4 regions of the Vibrio sp. 9-16B-A1 genome follow, and region 2 is predicted to be linked to each of the others. Evidence: predicted binding sites of a transcription regulator. Region 2 holds the regulator's gene; each other region holds the start of a gene.
What was found. The regulator PurR, encoded in region 2, represses purine synthesis genes. The targets are predictions, from matches to a motif close to TNANGNAAACGTTTNCNTNA.

Region 1 (3,209 bases), on a different contig from region 2:
CTGTGTCATAATTCTCACGTCAAATAATAAAGGTTCAAACGCCCTTTCCGGTTTCCGGTCTGAGGCATGAAAACCACCAATGAGGAGAATCTATGTTCACTACAGAGGGCACCTGCGACTGGTGCAAACAACCCAGCCTGCTCGCCCGCCACGACTATATCGACGGAAAATCCCACCATTCATGTAAACAGTGTCACGACCTCGCCACCCTGGATGTCAGATTATTCAACCAGGAAGTACGCTCCGAACGCGAACTTCACGCAAACGCTGCCTGATACTTATACCCCCTATCCCCCTAAAACACCTGTATGACTACTGTATAAACTCACCTTATATACAGTAGTTATACTGTAAGCCCCATAGCTGCTCAATTTACACCCGGCTCTGAACTGCACATTCGCCACTTCCCGGACACAAGTTAACTTCATAACAATCAATAACTTATGACACCTCAGTCTGGAATTGTGATCTGTTCCGGGATCTTTATGCTTGCAATTTAGTCAATTCGGCAGTACTGTTTACATATACAGTATGTATAAAAGGACAGTGGATATGTACTCAAATACCCGTACTCAGCAACAGCAATCAACACCGGCTCATCAGCCTCTGAATCAGGCAACCCGTACTGCGCACTCTACAGACCTGCGCAACAGCGAACCTGTAATGAACCGTCTGGCCCGGTTATCCCGACGCTCCAAATGGGTGCTGTTTACAGCCAACTGTCCAAAACCGAACGCAACCTGGCTGCAGCAGGCCCGTTTTACCACTTCGCACCTGGTTCAGATGCAGCCCTCACGTCAGCTGACCGAGAAAGAGCTGGTACTTAAAGCAATGCAGTCCGGCAACGCCAGCGCAGTGATCGCCAGTGACGCAATCAGTGAAATTGACAGACGTCACCTTAAGCAACGCGCTCAGCAGCTGGGTTGTGAGGTCTATTTCGTCAGCGAGCTGGCCGCAAAGCCTCAGGCCATCCGTTACCACTGATCCTTCGGGGCTCTGCCTATACTGCCAGGCAGAGCCTCTTCTCTGTATTTCTTTGTATACCCGGGACTCTTTCCACCCTGTAGTCGTTCCCGTATTTCTTCCGGTTTTCTCTGTTAGCTTTGATCTATTGGTTCTTCCTGCCCTGTTTCTGCTGTTATTACCTCTTCTGTCGCTAACGATTTGAAGCGCAAAAGGCAAACGTTTGCTTTTTCTCTGGCAGTGTTTGTCAGTTCTGGTATCATGCCCAGCATTCCTGGTGCATTACATCTTGTGCACCTGACTGATTTGACGTTAATCTTCTTATAGGAATGTCGCAATGAGCCTTGCTGATCAAGTACTTGCAGTCAACGATGACCTCCCAATCCGCACTGATAAACCCGTTCACAGTGGTAAAGTCCGCTCTGTCTACTGGCTGACAGAAGCAGACAGCCGCCGCCTGATCAAAGAGAAAGGCTACGATGTCGCTGAAGACGCGCCACTGGCGATCATGGTGATCAGTGACCGAATTTCTGCCTTCGATTGTATCTGGCACGGCGAGAACAGCCTGAAAGGCGTGCCGGGTAAAGGGGCGGCGCTGAATGCTATCTCTAACCACTGGTTTAAGCTGTTTAAACAAAATGGCCTGGCAGACAGCCATATCCTGGATATTCCCCACCCGTTCGTATGGATTGTTCAAAAAGCCAAACCGGTTAAAATCGAAGCCATCTGCCGTAAGTACATCACAGGTTCTATGTGGCGTGCCTACGAAAAAGGTGAGCGTCAGTTCTGTGGCATTGAGCTACCGGAAGGCCTGGAAAAAGACAAGGCCCTGCCTGAGCTGCTGATCACCCCATCGACCAAAGGTATCCTGAAAGGCATCCCGGGTGTTCCGGAAGCAGACGATGTCAACATCAGCCGCCGAAACATCGAAGACAACTTTGAAGCGTTTAACTTCAGCTCTCAGGATGACATTGCCAAATACGAGCAGCTGCTGAAAGAAGGCTTTAACGTAATAAGCGATGCGCTGGATAAAGCGGGCCAGATCTTTGTCGACACCAAGTTTGAATTTGGCTACGTTGAAGACGCCGCCGGTAATGAAAAACTGATCTACATGGATGAAGTTGGTACCCCGGATTCATCCCGCATGTGGGACAAAGCGGCATACGCGACAGGCGACATCGTGGAAAACTCCAAAGAAGGTTTCCGCCAGTTCCTGCTCAGCCACTTCCCGGATGCAGACATCATGCTCAACAAAGAGCGCATGGACGAGCGTGAAGCACTGGCCCGTAACAACGAGCTGCCGGAAGAGGCGCTGATGCAGGTATCAAAAACCTACACTGACATCGCAGAGAGAATCACAGGTCAGAAAATCGTGCTGAGCGCGAACCCGAAAGCAGAAATCATCGATGTTCTGTCACGTGATTACGGCCTGATCGACTGATCACCACATCACACGACATGAAAAAAGGAGACCAGTCTGGTCTCCTTTTTTATTATCTCAATAACTTGCGGCTTTGGCTGTCTCCGGCTCAAGTTCGATGAAGAAATCCTCTTCACCGATATCTGTGATGCGGCAACCGCATTTATCGCGGATCTCACTCTTCTGATCGCTGTCGAGATCATAGGGCATCTTCACCGTAAACTCGGCAATACCCTCTGAGCGCGCCAGTTCAACCAGACGGACGAGGTTGGACTCATCACTGCTTTGAGCTGAAAGCGCATTGAGTGCCCGCTCCCAGAGTTTATCCTCCGGTGTTTTCAGCTCTTCCATACTGTGGCTCCAGGCACTGCCAAACACAGGTGCTATTGACTGCAGCGCCTCCAGAAAGGTCCACTTCTTCTTACAGCTCGCGCCCAGAAAATTGGTGTAATCAAAAACGATTCCATTTGAATGCTGGTGTTCCATACTGCCCCCCGACTTTGTGGAAACTGTCGCTCTTATAGTCTTTTTATTGATGAGCGATATTGCGTATGTATGATAAAAAGCCCCGTCTGAGTACCTAAGTTACTGACTTAAATGTTGATAAATCAGCGACGTTCACTTTCAACATACCCACTATTGACCAGGAATCGCTATATAGCAATATGATATAAAACAATAGTCTTTTATACCCGCTTTGGGGAGGGAAAAGAAATAACCAGAGCAAAGAATTAACACAGCAAGTACATGTTCGAAAAACATATATTTAAATTCACTAATAAAAAGAATTCTACTGCCAGTTAACCAGCTTCAGCCCAAGCCCGAA
Region 2 (3,209 bases):
TTATTGATGCAAGACAAACCGGAGACGACTGTTAACATATTGTCAAAACAACACTTTTTCTTACATAACCCGACCGGATGCTGTTCATATATATGCGATACAATCGCCACATCAATAGTTTACGGAGTACCCGACATGCAAGAGAGCAAGCTGTTTAACGAAAAGCGTGCCGAAATATACTGGTGGCTGTCCAGCCTCTTTGCCAGGGAGATCAATGAAAAAGAGCTGGCGACCTATCACACCCCTGAGATCCGCAGCTTCATCAGCGGCCTGGGTGAAACAGAGCAGCTGAAAGCGTCCACTACCGCCCTGGTTGATGCCCTTAACCGTCTGCAGGACAGAGAAGATGCCATGATCGAACTGGCCGCTGACTTTTGTGGTCTGTTCCTGACCACTGACAAAAACGCCGCCCTGCCCTATGCCTCGATGTACATTGGCAAAAGCGGCCTGCTCAATGATGAGCCTGCCCGGCAGATGGAAGAACTGATGCAGGAAAAAGGCATTTCAATGCAGGAAGGCTTCAACGAACCGGCGGATCACCTGGCCGTTGAGCTCGATTTTTTGGGTAACCTCATCATCCGCTCCAACGAGTGTGAAAAACCGGAGAAGTTCGAAGCATCGCTCCTGGAACAGAAAGCCTTCATTGATGAGTACCTGCTGAGCTGGGTTCCTCAGTTTAAGCAAAAATGTCAGCAGTTTGACGAGTTTGGTTTTTATGCCGCGGTAGCGTCGCTTTTGCATGACTTCCTGATCCTGGACGGACACTACCTGGCGGGCGAATAGGCCTGCCAGACCTTTTTAGCTGGCGTTAAGAAAAATTAATTTGTGTGATGGAAACGCGGCAAAATGACATATTTATGATTGTCAGGTCTCAATTATGAGTCTAGAATTGTGACCGCAAACGATAAAATATGATAAACCATTTGGAAAGCAAGGTAAGCCGCTGTTAGTTAGCGGTTTTTTGTTTTTTAACAGATATGTTTTCAGCCAGGTTCGCTTTTCACGCCAACTTTTCTGACCGCAGTATGGCCTTTTCCCCTGCGGCAGAACTGATAAAAGCGCCCATACGGCAGAAACAGGAACAAATATATGGCCACAATTAAAGATGTTGCGCGTTTAGCTGGGGTGTCCACCACCACAGTCTCGCACGTGATTAACAAAACCCGCTTTGTTGCTGAAGCAACGCAGGAAAAAGTGCTGCAGGCAGTAAAAGAGCTAAACTATGCTCCGAGTGCCGTAGCGCGCAGTCTGAAATGTAATACTACCCGTACTATCGGTATGCTGGTCACCCAGTCAACCAACCCGTTTTTCTCGGAAGTGGTTGATGGTGTGGAAAGCTACTGTTACCGCCAGGGCTACACCCTGATCCTGTGTAATACAGGCGGTATCTACGAAAAGCAGCGCGACTATATCCGCATGCTGGCAGAAAAACGTGTCGACGGCATCCTGGTGATGTGTTCTGACCTGACCGAAGAGCTGCGTGAAATGCTTGATGCTCACGCGGACATCCCTAAAGTTATCATGGACTGGGGCCCTGAAAGTTCAGGTGCCGATAAGATCATCGATAACTCAGAAGAAGGTGGCTACCTGGCGACCAGTTATCTGATCAAAAACGGCCACAAAGACATTATGTGTCTGTCTGGTCAGTTTGAGAAAGCGATCTGTAAAGAGCGTATCGCCGGTTACAAACGCGCAATGGAAGAAGCCGGTCTGCCATTCGAAGAGAAGAACATCATTGAAGGTAACTTCGAATGTGATACTGCTGTCATGGCAGCAGAGCAAATCCTGGCGATGGACAAACGTCCGACCGCTGTGTTCTGCTTCAATGACACCATGGCGCTGGGTCTTATCAGCCGCCTTCAGGAAAAAGGCTTACGCGTCCCTGATGATGTTTCCGTGATCGGTTACGATAACATGGACCTGTCGGCGTACTTCTCGCCACCACTGACGACCATCCACCAGCCTAAACGCCGTGTGGGTAAAACAGCATTCGAGCTGCTGCTGCAGCGCATCAAAGATAAAGAACATGAGCGCCGCGTGTTCGAGATGCAACCTGAGCTGGTTGAACGTAAGTCAGTTAAACGCCTTGGATAAGGCAGCATAATGAAACAAAGCACGCATAACGCGTGCTTTTATTTGGATCAATGTCACACTAAATGCAGACGAGTGTGATGTTAATTCCGCTTTTTCACTATTATTTTTTATATCAGGCTTTCTCCGAAATACGATTTCAAATGAAAACCTGAACTGATGTCACGCACAGGGCAAACCACCTGAAAGGGTGGGACGCAAAGCCACCGGCCTAATCCAGTAACTGAGACGTGTCAGGGACTGGGATGGTAGCGGGGTTGCCGATGGCAAATATGCACACCAGCGCGAGCTCGCGCTATCAGTCATGCATCGATTTGCTCAAATGCTCGGACCTGAATTTAGTGGCGGAACTTCTAAACCGGGACATACAGCATGAACAAACCTACTCTAAAAAACTCGCTGAGACTCTTCGAGAGTCTGGGAACTATTAAATCCCGTTCAATGTTCGGAGGCTTCGGCGTCTTCGCGGACGACGTAATGTTTGCACTGGTGGTTGGCGATACCCTTTTCATCCGCGCTGACAACCAGAAAGCAAAAGATTTCAAACTGGCCGGCTTCGAACCTTACATTTACAAAAAACGCGGCTTCCCCGTGGTCACCAAATACTTCGCCCTGCCAGAGGCAATGTGGCAGACACCGAACATCATCATTGAAGAAGCCACCCACGCACTCGAAATTGCCCGCCAGGAGAAAGAGCAGCAGGCTCAGGCCAAACCTGACCGTCTGAAAGATCTGCCTAATCTTCGCCTTGGTACCGAACGAATGCTTAAAAAAGCCGGTATCTGCAGTGTGGAAGAGCTGCAAAATCAGGGTGCAGCAGGCGCATATAAAGCCATCCAGCAAAGCCATTCAGGCAAAGTGGGCGTAGAACTGTTATGGGCGCTTGAGGGAGCGATCCGCGGCAGTCACTGGTCTGTTATTCCACAGGCCCGGCGTGATGAACTGCTCAGTCAGGTGGGCTAAAAATTTAACGTGAACAAACACCGGCTTGATGCCGGTGTTTTTGGTTGCGCGGTACGTGGTACGTGGTACGTGGTACGTGGTACGTGGTACGTGGTACGTGGTACGTGGTACGCAGTTTACGGGCTTTACCGGCCACCACAATGAAACTCTTTATA
Region 3 (3,209 bases), on a different contig from region 2:
GGGCGCTGGGCGCTGGGCGCTGGGCGCTGCAAGATATTTCCCGGCCCTGAACCTGGCGTCAAGCCCCATTAGCCAGATGTATCAAAAGTAACTACCGCGATCTCCCCCAGGGCCCAGAGCCTTAATAAAAAACGCCCCCAGTCTCCTGAGGGCGCCTTAATCTCAACAAACGCTGAACCGGTTACGCATAAACCGGCAGGCGCTTACAGATTTCCAGCACTTTAGCTTTGGTTGCTTCGATAACGGACTCATCGTTGATGTTGTCCAGAACGTCACACATCCAGTTTGCCAGCTCTTTTGAGTCTGCTTCGGTGAAGCCGCGGCGGGTGATCGCCGGAGAGCCTACGCGGATACCAGAGGTCACGAACGGGCTGCGCGGGTCGTTTGGTACCGAGTTCTTGTTCACGGTGATGTTCGCTGCACCCAGCGCCGCGTCTGCTTCTTTACCTGTGATGTCTTTATCAATCAGGTCAACCAGGAACAGGTGGTTTTCAGTGCCGTTAGAAACAATCTTGTAACCGCGCTCCTGGAACTGAGCGACCATGGCTTTGGCGTTTTGCACCACACGCTGCTGGTACTCTTTGAACTCAGGCTCCATCGCTTCTTTAAACGCTACCGCTTTACCAGCGATTACGTGCATCAGAGGGCCACCCTGACCGCCAGGGAATACTGCTGAGTTCAGCTTCTTGTACATATCTTCACCCGCGTTAGACAGGATCAGACCACCGCGTGGGCCAGCAAGGGTTTTGTGCGTCGTGGTAGTCACAACATGCGCGTGAGGAACCGGAGTCGGGTACACGCCTGCAGCGATAAGACCGGCAACGTGTGCCATATCTACGAACAGCCAGGCGTCAACTTTGTCTGCGATTTCACGCATGCGCGCCCAGTCTACGATCTGTGAGTATGCAGAGAAGCCACCGATGATCATTTTCGGCTTGTGCTCCAGTGCCAGTTGCTCCATCTCGTCGTAATCGATCTGGCCGGCTTCGTCGATACCGTAAGGAATAACGTTGTAGTGCTTACCGGAGAAGTTTACCGGTGAGCCGTGAGTCAGGTGACCACCGTGCGCCAGGCTCATGCCCAAAACAGTATCGCCAGGGTTAAGCAGTGCCATGTATACAGCACTGTTTGCCTGCGAGCCTGAGTGTGGCTGAACGTTCGCGTACTCACAATCGAACAGCTGACACGCGCGGTCAATCGCCAGCGCTTCCGCTTTATCTACGTACTCACAACCACCGTAGTAACGCTTGCCAGGGTAACCTTCCGCGTACTTGTTGGTAAGTTGAGAACCCTGAGCTTCCATTACACGTGGGCTGGTGTAGTTTTCCGAAGCGATCAGCTCAATATGCTCTTCCTGACGAAGAGTTTCTTCCTGAATTGCTGCATATAGCTCAGCATCATAATCGGCGATATTCATATCACGCTTTAACATCTGTATCTCCTGACTCAGATAATTACAAAGTGGCAAAAAAACCACACAACGACCAAAAGCAAACGTTTTCGTCCCCGTTGAAGTTGACGACATTCTACATAAATTGATCCAGGTCATAAAGTGTTAAAAAACACTTTCATTGTGCAATTTCTTCATGATGACCATTAATCCCTGTCATCGGTGTGGTGAATATGATTAACTCCTGAGCCGCAGGTGTCAACCATCGCCTTTACAGGGTGTAAAGTGTCACTTACAACAGGTTACGACTATTAATTGCCTGAAGCTACCGAAAATTACACTTTTTTCTTACTATCCGCGCCAGTTATTCATGAGAAAACATGGTAAGTGATGGAAAAACACACAAAACGCGAAGACTGGATTGCGATTCTGACCGGCACTTTTGTCGTTGCTCAGGGGGTCTACTTTCTTCAGGCGGCAGAACTGCTGACCGGCGGCACCACCGGCCTGGCGCTGCTGATGACCCACTTTGTCCCGCTCAGCTTCGGTACCCTGTACTTTATCGCCAACTGCCCGTTTTACGCGCTGGCGTGGCTGCGCTTCGGCCCGCGCTTTGCGTTTACCAGCCTGATCTCCGGCGCACTGGTCTCGGTTATCACCGATCACCTGCCGTACGTACTGACCATAGAGAGCGTGAATCCGATTTACTGTGCCCTGATTGGCGGCCTGCTGATGGGACTGGGGATGCTGATCCTGTTCCGCCACCGCACCAGCCTGGGTGGGTTTAACGTACTGTGCCTGCTGATCCAGGACAAAACCGGTTTCTCTGTCGGCAAGAGCCAGATGATCATTGACTGCGGCATCCTGATCGCCTCTTTCTTCTTTGTTTCACCAGAGGTAATCGCGATTTCGGTTCTGGGTGCCTTTATGCTTAACGTGGTACTGGCAATGAACCATAAACCAACCCGCTACGTGGTGAGTTATACCGGTAAAGCGAAGTAACTTAAACCGCCATATCTCAGGGGCCGGTCACTGACATCAGGTTAAGTGCGTCAGGCCCCTCAAGCGTTCAATACCCCCCTGCTCCCGCTGCGCCCAGCCGTCCGACCCATCACCACATTTAGTTATCTTCTCCCTCAACAACTCCCACCGGGTCATCCTGAACTGGATTCAGGATCTGCTCAAAGCGCCGTATAAGTACGCGAACGCCTGTCACCGAGCTTGCCGCAACAATGAAGAGTCGCCACTGCGAGATAAGTTTTTCCCACGCTGAAAGCAGATCCTGAATCGCGCTTAACTTCCGCAGTGCGTGGCTGGTTAACGGGAGCGCGTTCAGGATGACCAGGGAGAGACCTGAAGATAAAGTTCCCTTCTCCACCCGCTTTTCAGAAAGGCCAATAAAAAAGAGCTTTGCAACGTTTCCGCTGCAAAGCCCTGGGCAACCGCCCGAACTCCCCAATTCTCTCCCGTTTAAAACTGAGGATGCATGGCCGGGGGTCAGCCGTGCTCTTTTAATATCACCCGGGTTTCGTACGGGCGAAGAGTCAGGTTCGCGCTGACCGGCGCGCCTTCCATATCACTGTAGTTACCCAGCAGGTAACGCGCTCCTTCCACATCACCGAGTTCAACCTGCGCCTCTTCTCCATAGTAGTTATTCAGGCAAATCAGCGTCTGGGAGTCACTGCGGCGGCGGTAGGCAAACACCTGTGGGTGCTCCGGCATCAGATCGGTGTAGTCACCCTCAGTTATTACCGCGATCTCTTTACGCAGCGCGATAAGACGCTGATAGAAGTAAAACACCGAGTCCGGATCGGCTACC
Region 4 (3,209 bases), on a different contig from region 2:
GAGATAGAAGTAGCGGTCACACCAGGCTTTGTGTTCCGGGTAAACCTCTTCTCCAAATGGCATACACAGCTGACGGGCCGTATCGTGCCAGTGCTGGCAATCCTGCTCAAACGGGTAGAAGGGGGTCAGGTCGAATCCGCCGCCAAACCACCAGATCGGCTCTTCTCCCTCTTTTTCTGCAATAAAAAAGCGCACATTGGCGTGGGAAGTAGGCACATAGGGATTTTTGGGGTGCATCACCAGAGAGACCCCCATGGCTTCAAACCTGCGTCCGGCCAGTTCCGGGCGGTGAGCCGTTGCAGAAGCAGGCATCTCCTTTCCCTGTACGTGGGAGAAGTTCACCCCACCCTGTTCGAAGACATCACCGTCTTTCATGACCCGGGTGCGGCCTCCGCCACTCAGGCGCTCTCCCGGCTCCCTCTGCCAGGCATCTTCCGCAAAAACTGCCCGGCCGTCGGCCTGTTCAAGCTGATGACAAATCTGATCCTGCAGCCGGAGCAAATACTGCTTTACCGACTCTTTATCTATGGCTGACATGACTTTTCCTTATTATTTATCGTTTCCATCCTTTTTAAGTCTTTTCAGCCCGGGATGCTAGCCCTGACGCAGCACCTGGCCGGTTTTGGCATCACGGATTTCACTCGGCTTATCACGTCCGCCGGTTTCTCCTTCCAGCAGTACCACTCCGGTGTGGCCCAGTTGCTGTCTCACTTCGTCATTGTTCATGCACGGTGGCTGACCGGTCAGGTTCGCGCTGGTTGAGGTGATCGGCTTACCAAATGCCGCACAAATCTCCTGCACCAGCGGGTGGTCAGTCACCCGGACAGCGATGGTATCAAACTGACCCGATACCCAGCGGGATACCCTCTCGCTTGCCGGCATAATCCAGGTCACCGGGCCCGGCCAGCTGGCCTGCACCGTCTCCAGCTGAGTCGCGGTCAGCTGACTCTCATCGATATAAGGCAGCAGCTGCTGATAATCACCGGCGATCAGGATCAGCCCTTTTTCCACCGGGCGCTGTTTCACATCCAACAGCTTCTCTACGGCGGCCGGAGAGTCAGGATCGCAACCCACCCCAAACACCCCTTCGGTTGGGTAAGCAATGACTTCACCCTGTTTCAGCGCCTGCAACGCTGCGTCAAAATTCTCCACGTCTCTGTTCCTGTAATCTGACTGTTTAGCCAAAGTGTACAAACTAATTCTGGTGCTGCCCAAAGCTATTTATTTATAAAATGTATCGAAAACACCTTCATTGATGACGCAAACGTTTTCCTTACCAGGAAATCCCCGTATAATGCGCGCAAAATATCACCTCACCCAATTTAAACGCTTGAAGGAGTTTGAGATGAAAGTCGGTATCATCATGGGTTCGAAATCAGACTGGCCAACCATGAAACTTGCAGCAGATATGCTGGATCAGTTTGGCGTGGAATATGAAACAAAAGTTGTTTCTGCTCACCGCACCCCACAACTTCTGGCCGACTACGCTAACAGCGCCAAAGAGCGTGGCATTAAAGTGATCATCGCCGGTGCCGGTGGTGCAGCTCACCTGCCTGGTATGGCAGCCGCTTTCACCAGCGTCCCTGTACTGGGTGTGCCGGTTCAGTCCCGCGCGCTGAAAGGTATGGATTCCCTGCTCTCTATCGTACAGATGCCAAAAGGTATCGCGGTAGGTACTCTGGCCATCGGTGAAGCGGGTGCAGCCAACGCGGGTATCCTGGCGGCGCAGATCATCGGTACTTCTGATGAAGCGGTCATGGCGAAGGTAGAAGCGTTCCGCAACGAGCAAACCGAAACCGTTCTGGCCAACCCAAACCCGGCAGAGGACTGATAACCATGCAAGTGCTGGTACTTGGCGCGGGTCAGCTTGCCCGCATGATGTCGCTTGCAGGCGCACCACTCAACATCTCTGTCTCAGCGTTTGATGTGGGCAGTGAAAACATTGTCCACCCGCTGACTCAGCAGGTGATCAGTCACGGTCTTCAGAGCGCCATCGACAGCGCTGACGTGATCACCGCTGAATTTGAGCACATTCCCCATCCGGTACTCGACGTATGTGAGCAGAGCGGTAAGTTCCTGCCAACCACAGACGCCATCAAAGCCGGCGGTGACCGCCGGATTGAAAAAGCACTGCTGGATAACGCCGGTGTACGCAATGCCAAATACGCGGTGATCGAAACCCGCGAAGACTTTGACCATGCGATTGAAAAAGTCGGCGTTCCTATGGTGCTGAAAAGCGCGCTGGGCGGCTATGACGGCAAAGGTCAGTGGCGGCTGAAAGATGCAGCAGACGCTGATGCAATCTGGCCGGAGATGGCAGAGTGCATTGCTGCCACACCAACTCAGGCGATCGTAGCCGAAGAGTTTGTGCCATTCTGCCGTGAAGTATCGCTGGTTGGTGCCCGTGGCAAAAATGGCGAAGTGGCAGTTTACCCGCTGGCAGAAAACGTCCACACCAACGGCGTACTGAGCCTGTCGACTGCGATTGAAGAACCAGCCCTGCAGGAGCAGGCGAAGCAGATGTTTACTGCGGTTGCCGAAAGCCTGGATTACGCGGGCGTGCTGGCGCTGGAGTTTTTCGATGTGAAAGGCGACCTGTTGGTCAACGAAATTGCACCGCGGGTACACAACTCCGGCCACTGGAGCCAGCAGGGTGCGGCGGTATGTCAGTTTGAAAACCACCTGCGTGCGGTGTGCGGTCTGCCTCTGGGCGATACCCGCCTGCTGCGTCCGACCTGCATGGTGAACATTCTGGGCGAAGATCAGCTGCCGGCAGAAGTGATGACGATGCAGAGCTGTCATGTTCACTGGTATGGCAAAGAGAAGCGTCCGGGCCGTAAGATGGGTCACATCAATGTCTGCGCTGACAGCCAGCAGCAGCTGGAGCAGGAGCTGGTTAAGCTGGGACAAATCCTTGACCCGGTGGCATTCCCTGCCCTGCCACGCTGACAGCACACACAGACTAAAAAGGCGCCCTTCAATCAGGCGCCTTTTTTAATACTCTTTAATACTTATTGTCCCGACTGGGGATGCTGGCACTTGCGGCTGGCACACACCACTTTTAACCCGCCCGCGGTTTTCTTTTCCATCAGCAGCATATAGCCACACTCTTCACAGCGGCCGCGAACCGGCTTTGCATTGAGGGCAAACTTACACTTAGGGTACTGATCACAGGCGTAAAAGGTTTTGCCATAGCGGGATTTACGTTC

Region 1: the regulator PurR is predicted to act here: its motif matches at 1,175-1,194, upstream of ACVB80_RS13630 (phosphoribosylaminoimidazolesuccinocarboxamide synthase).
Region 3: the regulator PurR is predicted to act here: its motif matches at 1,487-1,506, upstream of glyA (serine hydroxymethyltransferase).
Region 4: the regulator PurR is predicted to act here: its motif matches at 1,257-1,276, upstream of purE (5-(carboxyamino)imidazole ribonucleotide mutase).

The regions. Positions count from the first base shown of each region.
Region 1 is NZ_JBSDZD010000007.1:249,336-252,544, reverse strand. It holds gene ACVB80_RS13640 (hypothetical protein) at 93-275, shown strand; gene ACVB80_RS13635 (SulA-like leucine-rich domain-containing protein) at 553-984, shown strand; gene ACVB80_RS13630 (phosphoribosylaminoimidazolesuccinocarboxamide synthase) at 1,301-2,404, shown strand; gene ACVB80_RS13625 (transporter) at 2,462-2,869, opposite strand; gene ACVB80_RS13620 (phospholipase A) at 3,174-3,209, opposite strand, start outside.
Region 2 is NZ_JBSDZD010000002.1:214,035-217,243, forward strand. It holds gene torD (molecular chaperone TorD) at 136-783, shown strand; gene purR (HTH-type transcriptional repressor PurR) at 1,090-2,094, shown strand; cyclic di-GMP riboswitch class I at 2,254-2,356, shown strand; gene ACVB80_RS04685 (TfoX/Sxy family DNA transformation protein) at 2,464-3,054, shown strand.
Region 3 is NZ_JBSDZD010000006.1:88,387-91,595, forward strand. It holds gene glyA (serine hydroxymethyltransferase) at 182-1,432, opposite strand; gene ACVB80_RS11630 (YitT family protein) at 1,781-2,392, shown strand; gene treC (alpha,alpha-phosphotrehalase) at 2,888-3,209, opposite strand, start outside.
Region 4 is NZ_JBSDZD010000019.1:2,667-5,875, forward strand. It holds gene hemF (oxygen-dependent coproporphyrinogen oxidase) at 1-537, opposite strand, end outside; gene tsaC (L-threonylcarbamoyladenylate synthase type 1 TsaC) at 595-1,152, opposite strand; gene purE (5-(carboxyamino)imidazole ribonucleotide mutase) at 1,346-1,831, shown strand; gene ACVB80_RS21970 (5-(carboxyamino)imidazole ribonucleotide synthase) at 1,837-2,949, shown strand; gene ACVB80_RS21975 (DNA topoisomerase family protein) at 3,012-3,209, opposite strand, start outside.